2 regions of the Nonomuraea sp. NPDC050451 genome follow, and region 2 is predicted to be linked to the other one. Evidence: riboswitches for the same ligand, from Rfam matches in the RefSeq annotation. Region 2 holds a riboswitch; the other holds the start of a gene.
What was found. A riboswitch is a leader RNA that binds a small molecule or an ion and turns the genes downstream of it on or off. The one in region 2 is predicted to bind cyclic di-AMP.

Region 1 (4,143 bases), on a different contig from region 2:
TCACGGGGAGCCCGGAGTCGCGATAGCCGACGTAGTCGGCGAATCCCTCATAGAGCCATGGGGGCAGGCGGTCGGTGCCGGCCACGACGTGGGTGAGCTCGTGGGCGAGCACGACGTCCTTGCCGATGGAGTTCAGCTTGGCGAAGAACTCGGGGACGATGATCACGCGCCCGCGATCGGCCACCGCCGCCAGCCCGTCGACCCGCCCCACCCCGGCCAGCCTGGCCGCCTCGGAGGCGGACGAGGGAACGACTACGAGCGGTCGTACTGACCTTCCGAGCACCGCCGACACCCGCTGCCCCGCCCGATCAGCCCTGCGCGCGATGTCGCCGAGCTCACTGGACTCGCCGGGCTCGCCGGGTGCGGTGTGCTGGCCGACGACCACGGACCGCGCCCCGCGGACCACGACCTCACCGTCACCCCACAGGCCACGGACCTCGGCGGGAAGGACGGGGGAATCGGGGGTGGGGGCACTGGCGGGGGCCAAGGCGAGGAGCAGGACGGAGACGATCGCAGCCCGCCGACTCACCTGCCCTGACACGATGCCCGATCGTAGCCGCCCACCAGCCCATGCCCGGCACACTCCGCGCCCGAATTCGACCTCCTCCGGCGCACCCGAGGAGCACCGCGCGAGACGGCGAGCGAGGAACCGTGCGCCCTTGAGCGCCATCCACCCGCACCGCCCGCCGTGGATCGCGCCCCAGGGGACCACATGCCACGAGCCGCCCGTCGAGAGCCTCGCTCGCGAGCCGCAAGCCGATGACCCGTCAGCCATGCGTCGCGAGGCCGTGGCTCGCGTGGCCGTGGGGCCGTGGGGCTGTGGGGCCGTGCGCCGTGGGGCCGTGCGTCGTGGGTCGTGGGCCCTGGGGCCGTAGGTGTGGGGCCGTGAGCCGTGGGTCCCTCGGCCGTGAACCGTGGACGCTGTGGGACGCGGGGCGTTGGGCTGTCGGGGTCGTGGGGGGTGGGCGGTGTGGGCGTGCAACCCGGGTGGCTGTGTTGAGGGGTGCCGTTGCGGTGGGGGTCGTGTGCGGGTCAGCGGGCGTCTTCCTGGAGGTCCTCAGCCATGTACGGCGGGTGGTGCCGCCCGTGCTCCGCCGTAAAAATGAAACTGAGAAATGGGAGAGCCCCGCCCGGAGGAGCCGGGCGGGGCTTCTTCACATGCCGGGACGGACCGCGCCGACGAACGACGCCCGACGCCATCCACTCAGCTTGTCGATGCGTACCCGTTCGCCTGTCCGAGGCGAGTGGACCATCTTGCCCTTGCCGACGTACATGCCCACGTGGCCGAGCCCCCTGAAGAACATCAGGTCGCCGGGCCGGAGGTTCCGCCACGAGACCTTGTTCCTGGTGCGGGCGAACTGGCTGGCCGCCACGCGCGGGAGCTTCACCCCGGCCTTCTTCCAGGCGTACTGGACGAGGCCGGAGCAGTCGAACGAACCAGGGCCTGTGGCTCCGTACCGGTACGGGTCACCGATCTGGTTCTTGGCCACGGCGACGGCCTTGCGGGCCTTCGCCTTCTGACGGGCGACCTTGGCCGCCCTCAGCGCCGCGGCCGAGGTCGTCTTCGAGGTGCCGGCGGTTGCGGCCGCCTTGGCCGTCGAAGCGGACCCGGTCGTGGCCGCCTGAGCCGTTGGGGCATGGAGGATCGCACCTCCGGCCGTCACGGTCATCGTGAGCGCTACGCCACTCAGGGCAATGCGGGACAGACGGGGGTTATGCAGGGAGGTAGACAGGATTTCTCCTTGTGTCTTCCACGAATGCCTACCGGGTTAGCTGACGGATTCGGGCCTGGAAGTCGCCCTACGGCGCGGTCTACGCGCCGATTCACCCCCTGATCCCTGGGAACTGGGATCGATGGGTCCCCGGCTCCGTGCCTCCTGGCTGCACGGACTCGGCAGGCCGACCGCCCGATCGATGTGTCGATATGGGGACGTTTGGGCGGTTGACCAGCGGATCTTTATCTGTCTCACACCGGGAGAGACCGGTGCGGGTTCGCGGAGGACATGGCTTGTTCACCGCGACGTCGCCAGAAGCTACGCCGAAGGGTCAAGGATCGGCAAAGCGGGACACCGCCTGTAAAGATCAGATAGTGGAGTCAGTAAGGATGAAAATCCCTGCTGGAACCCCAGGCTCCGTTATCGAAATGTGACACTGCTCACATTTGTTTTCGCGCCCGTTTGTCAGGCCCCAAATGTCGCGTTTGTCACACTTGTTGCGGCTTCCGGGCGGCGCGTCGTACGCGTGGATCGTTCCCATGGCGCCCCGATCGGGCGCAGGGATCAACGATCCAGCGTCGTAGGCTACGGGCGGATGGCGCCCACGAGGCGGCCGCCGTACGCCGAGAGTTTGACGACCTTGACCACGTCGCCCGTCTGCGGCGCGTGAACGATTTTCCCGTCGCCGGCGTAGATACTGACGTGACCCAAGCTCGAGCTGAAGATCAGGTCCCCCGGCTGGAGGGCGTTCAGTGAGACCTTGCGACTCGCGCCCCAGGCCCACTGCTGCCAGGTCGTGCGCGGCAGCGACACGCCCGCGGCGCGCCACGACGCCTGGGTCAGGCCGGAGCAGTCCCAGCCGCCCGGGCCCGTCCCGCCGAACACGTACGGCTTGCCCACCTGGGCGAACGCGAAGCGCAGGACGGCGGCGGCGTTGCCCGAGGCCGGGCCCGTGTACTGGATGCCGACGCTGTTCGGGTTGCCGGGGTTGTAGGCGCCCAGCTTCTTCAGGAGCTTCTTCTGCTCGGCGATCAGCTTCATGATCTCCGAGCGCTCCTTCTCGACCCCGTCCCGTTCCCGGTCGGCCGCCTCCAGCGCTTCTTCCGCCTTGTCGCGCTCGACCTTCAGCCCGCGGTTCTCCCGGTCGAACGCGGCCAGCTTCTCCGCCCGCTCCCGCGAGAGCTGCCCCGCCAGCGCCAGGCTCATCAGGAAGTCGTCGGGGTGGTCCGAGCTCACCAGGCCGGGCAAGGAGGTCACGTCGGTGCCGAGCTTGTAGCTGTCGACGGCCATGCCGATCACCTGGGCGCGCAGGTCCGCGACCGTCGCCAGCTTGGTCTTGTAGCGGTCGTTCAGCTTGGTGTAGGCGCTCTTGGCGGCCTTGTAGCGCTCGGTGGCCGTGTTGAACTGGTCGACGACCTTGTCGGCCTTGTCGTTGAGCTTCTCGAGCTTGGCCTTGGCCTGCCCGAGGGTGGGCCTGGGATCAGCGACGGCGGCTCCCACAGGGGACAGGACCAGCCCGAACGCGAGACCCGCGGCCACCGGCACCCTGCCAAACCTCACTGTGTCGCCTCCCAGGGATCATATCTGGGGCGAAATAGTACAGAAGTGGCGGGTGAGGTCTCACCTAATCCGCTCAATTCGTAATACGACGCCGATCCCTGGCGGACCACGGCAAACCCGCCCGTAAGGGGTCCACGTACTCTAGGCCCGGCCCAGCCTGCGCAGCAGCAAACCAGACGGAACGGGTCTGGCTCCCATCCGCCTGACGGACTCGGCCACCTCGCGGTCCGACGACACCACGGCCATGGCCCGGCCGGGCGGCTCGGCGCGGACGAGCTGGCGGATCAGGTCGTCGGCGATCTCCCCCGGCTGGCTGAACAGCACCCGCACCCCGCGCGGCGCCACGACCTGCACCGGGGAGTTCAGCTCGGCCCCGTCGAACACGACGGTCACCTCGACCCTGGTCTGCGCCACCAGCCCGCCGAGCCCGGTCATGAGCCGGGTGCGCTGGTCGGCCAGGGTGAGCGTGCCGTAGCCGGTCTTGGTCACGTTGTAGCCGTCGATGATCAGGTGGACCTGCGGCAGGGCCAGGAGCTGGTCGAGCAGCTGCGGGTCGTCGTCGGCCAGCGCCCGCGCGGGCACCCCCCGGACGCCGGGCCGCTCGCCGGTGACCGCGGCGACCGAGTCGGCGGGCCGGCTGATCGTCGTGGGCAGGGCGAGCTCCCTGCGCAGCCCGGCCGAGGCGTCCTGCAGCGCGTCGAGCAGCACTCTGATGCGGGCGTCCTCGATGCTCCTGCCCTCGCGGGCCGCCCGGCGCGAGGCCTCCAGCTGCTTCTCCACGTCGGCCAGCCGCTCGCGCAGGCGCCGTAGCTCGGACTCGCCCGCAGTGCCCGCGGCCGAGGCTGCCGATCTGGCGTCCTCGGCCGCA
Region 2 (4,143 bases):
CCGGTCGCCGACGGCGATCGGATCGCCGCCTCCGAACGGATGTGGCTGGACGTGGTGGGCACGCCGGGACACACCTTCCACCACCTGTCCTACGTGCTGGCCGGTCCGGGCGGGCCGGAAGGGGTGTTCACGGGAGGATCACTGTTGTTCGGCGGCACGGGGCGTACCGACCTGCTGGGCGCCGAGCACGCCCGGACTCTGGCCCGCCACCAGCACGCCTCCGCTCGGCGGCTGTCCGGCCTGCTGCCCGACGGCGCGCGGCTCTGGCCCACGCACGGGTTCGGCAGCTTCTGCGCGGCCACGCAGTCCGGCGCGTCCGCCTCGACCATCGGCCGGGAGAAGGACGTCAACGCGGTGCTGCGGATGGAGGCCGACGACTTCGTCGCCCACATCCTGGAGGGCCTGGACGCCTACCCCGCCTATTACGCCCATATGGGCGCGCGCAACGCCGCCGGCGGGGAGCCGATCGACCTGACCCCGGTACGGCCGGCCGACAGCGCGGAGCTGCTGGCCCGCCTGCGGGCGGGCGAATGGGTGGTGGACCTGCGCTCACGCAAGGCGTTCGCGGACCGGCACCTGGCCGGCACGCTCAGCTTCGGCCTGGACGGGCCGATGGCGACCTGGCTGGGCTGGCTGGCCCCTTGGGGCACGCCCCTCACGCTGCTCGGCGAGTCGGCCGAGCAGGTCGCCGCCGCCCAGCGCGAGCTGGCCCGCATCGGCATAGACCGCCCGGCCGCAGCCGCGACCGGTACCGTCGAGCAGTGGGCCGGTCACGACCAGGGCCTGATCGCCGGGCTGGCCACCGCGAGCTTCGCCGACCTGGCCGCCGCTCGCGCGGAGGGACCGGCCGGCGGCCCGCCCGTCCTGGACGTGCGGATGGGCAACGAATGGCGGGCCGGGCACGTGGCCGGCGCCGTACACATCCCGCTGCCCGAGCTGCCGGGGCGCCTGGCCGAGGTGCCGGAGGGAACGGTGGGGGTGCACTGCGGCACCGGCTACCGGGCCGCGGCGGCCGCGAGCCTGCTGGCCCGCAGCGGCCGCCAGGTGGTCCACATCGACGACGCCTACTCCCAGGCCGCCGACGCCGGCCTGTCCATCGCCACTCCCGACGAGGACCCCTCTTGACCACCCTCGGCACGGCGGCGCTGGGCCGCCTGCCGGGATCCGGCGACGCGCCGCCGTCCGCGCCCGGGGCGAGTTCGAGACCGCCCCGGGGTGTGCCTCTTCCGCCTGCCGCGCAAGCGTCTCGACGAGCTGCGGCCCTACTGGACGTGAGCGCGTCGAGCGAACCGCTTGACGCGGACGGCGAACTCGCGCCACACCACCCACCCCGGACGGCGAACGCGCGTCACGCCACGCACGCCGTCCCCCGGCGCGGGCCATCGACCGTAGGCTCGGCCACCCACGACGGCGCGGCCACGACCGCGACCGGACCGCCGCTCCTGCCGGCGCACCTGCCGCCGAATCGGGCCGCCACGCCGGGCCGCATGTACAGCCGAGCTGTCGCGCAGGCGCCTGCACGGTCGAGCACTCCGCCGTGCAGGCGCCTGTGCGGTCAAGCGCTCGAGCCAGTCGGCAGTGTGCTGATCGTGCCCGACGAGCGGCCTCCCCGAGGCGCCAGGCACGGCGGTGCTGGTCGGCCGGGAACGTCGAAGGTCACGGTTACCCATAGAACGACATTTAGTCACAATGGCAACGCACGAATAGTCTGCCCCACCTGTGCCGAGATCGTAGGGCGCGGAAGCAACGGCCCCGATTTTTTGCCCACTCCCAGAACCCCTACAGGCACGGCGTTCCAGCGCCACCCAGTCGCCAACACCCGCGAATCCCATTTGCACTACTTGCACTATCTATGGGCATATGTCTATCTTTTGCCTAGTCGCGGCACAGATGTGGCCACCTTTCGTCGCATCGTTGCCGCTTCGTTGACCGGACCGTGCGCTGACCGAAGAAGCTCTTCAGGGACAGCGTTCGGCCGCCGAATCCGCGCCTCGCGGAGCCGGGGACCCATCTTCTCGGGGTGAATCGGACGCCAGCCCACGCTGCGCCCGTAGGGCACTTCCAGGCCCGAACCCGTCAGCTAACCCGGTAGGCGGTATGGAAGCAAGGAGTCAATGCCGTCATGCCCAAGCCTCGGCTTGCCACAATCGCCCGTACCCTCAAGAATCAACACGATCTTCTCACCAGGTACTTCAGCTTCGCCGTCGCCGGCGCGATCCTCGCCGGAACCACCACCATCGCCGGCCTGGCTTTCGCCTCGCCCGAGCAGGGCCCGGTGGAAGCACCTCGGCATGGGACCGAATCTCTCATCTACGGCCTGGACATCTCCAATTACGAGCCCCTGTACGACTGGAACGCCAGTCCGGCCAAGTTCGGCATCATCAAGGCCACCGAGGGCACGGACTTCCGCGATGCCTCATTCGCCAGGCACTGGCGCGAGCTGGGCAAGAAGGGGATCGTGCGCGGGGCGTACCACTACGGCCACCCCCGCAACAATCCCGTCGCGGAGGCCGAGCACTTCCTGTCCGTGTTGAACTCGCAGCCCGCCGAGGCCGGCGACCTGCTGGTCCTCGACCTGGAGACCACGGACGGCAAATCCGTCGCCGAGGTCAACGCCTGGGCCAAGACGTGGCTGTCGTACGTGAAGGCCAAGACGGGAATCACCCCGATGTTCTACAGCGGCTGGAACTTCGCCAACAAGTACGGCAAGGGCCTGGCCCAGTACCCGCTGTGGGTCGCCCACTACAGCAGGGCCAAGGGCGCGATCACCCCGCCCGCCGACTGGAAGTCCTGGACCATCCACCAGTACTCCGAGTCCCCTGTCGACCAGAACGTCTCCGCGCTGACCGCCGACCAGTTGCGCGACCTGGGCCGCCGCACTGCCTGAGCAAGCAAGGCGAGAGCCGTCACTGCGATCAACTCCTCCCGGGTGAACGACTCTCGCACAACGTGCTCCTCCTGGCCCGGAGGAGCACGCGGTAGACGCCTCGATGGCGCCGGCGAACTCGCCGTCATCCGCCTCGGGCAGCGGCATGGCGGCCGGTCGTCGACGTGAGCAGCAGCCGGCAGTCTTGCCCAATGCAAATCTTGCACACTGCCATGAACACTCCCGCACCCCTTCCGCGTATCCCTCAGTGACCGGCGCCACTCACGAAGGCCGCATCGAAGGACCGGAAGGGGATGACGGCGTATGCGACTCCTCGACAGCCGTCGCGCTCTCATCAGTTGCGGCATTGCCGCCCTCTGCACTCTGACCGCCTGCGCCGGCTACACGCCGACGCCCGTCGCCGACACCGCCGGCCTCAACACCGAGCCGACCGTCATCGACACCGCCACGGACACCGACACCGACACCGACACCGACACCGGGCCAACCGCCACCGACACCGAGCCGGCCGACGCGCCCACCGTCCAAGCAGTGGAGGACGAGCCGGAGACCGGCACCCGGCAGACCAAATGGGGACCGCTGTCGGAGGCCGACCAGGAGCTCATCAAGAAGGTCCGGCTCGCCAGCCTGTGGGAGATGCCCATGGCGCAGGACGCGATACAGCGGGCCGACAGCGCCCGCGTCCGCCAGATCAGCAAGGAGATCGCGGCTCAGCACCACGTGCTCGACCGGCAAGTTCGCGACCTGGCCGCCAAGCTGAAGGTCAAACTGCCGGTGAAGCCCACAGATCAGCAACAGGACTGGATGGCCGATATTTCCGGCAGGTCCGGATCCGCCTATGACACCACGTACGTCAAATGGCTACGCCTGGCGCACGGACAGATCTTCACCCTGATCGGGACGGTACGCGGCACCACGCAGAACACCCTGGTCCGCCGTTTCTCCGAACAGGCCAACGCCGCGGTGCTCAACCACCAGCGCCTCCTGGAGAGCACCGGCCTGACCACACCCGAGAGCTTCCCCACACCGTCCACCTGACGGCCGGGGGCCCGAACGGCTGATCACACGCTGATACGGGAGGGGATCGCCATAGCGGTCGCGGTTCAGACAGCGGACCAGCCCAGCGGGTGCGGCACGTTCACGGGTGGCTCGCCGCCCGCCTCGTTGAAGGCGTTCATCGCCGAGATCAGCGCCCGGCGCTGCCTGGCCGACATCCGCGCCACGATCGCGCCGATCTCCTCCCTGCGGCGCGCGGT

Region 1: another riboswitch for cyclic di-AMP. It lies ahead of ACIBI9_RS02130 (C40 family peptidase); the one in region 2 lies ahead of ACIBI9_RS32710 (glycoside hydrolase family 25 protein).

Annotation. Positions count from the first base shown of each region.
Region 1 covers NZ_JBITHZ010000001.1:484,533-488,675, reverse strand. Annotated here, with positions in the region: gene ACIBI9_RS02135 (hypothetical protein) at 1-529, opposite strand, end outside; gene ACIBI9_RS02130 (C40 family peptidase) at 1,155-1,670, opposite strand; cyclic di-AMP (ydaO/yuaA leader) riboswitch at 1,744-1,907, opposite strand; gene ACIBI9_RS02125 (NlpC/P60 family protein) at 2,301-3,275, opposite strand; gene ACIBI9_RS02120 (NYN domain-containing protein) at 3,417-4,143, opposite strand, start outside.
Region 2 covers NZ_JBITHZ010000012.1:154,543-158,685, reverse strand. Annotated here, with positions in the region: gene ACIBI9_RS32715 (rhodanese-like domain-containing protein) at 1-1,125, shown strand, start outside; cyclic di-AMP (ydaO/yuaA leader) riboswitch at 1,967-2,110, shown strand; gene ACIBI9_RS32710 (glycoside hydrolase family 25 protein) at 2,123-2,887, shown strand; gene ACIBI9_RS32705 (DUF4142 domain-containing protein) at 3,191-3,925, shown strand; gene ACIBI9_RS32700 (MarR family winged helix-turn-helix transcriptional regulator) at 3,991-4,143, opposite strand, start outside.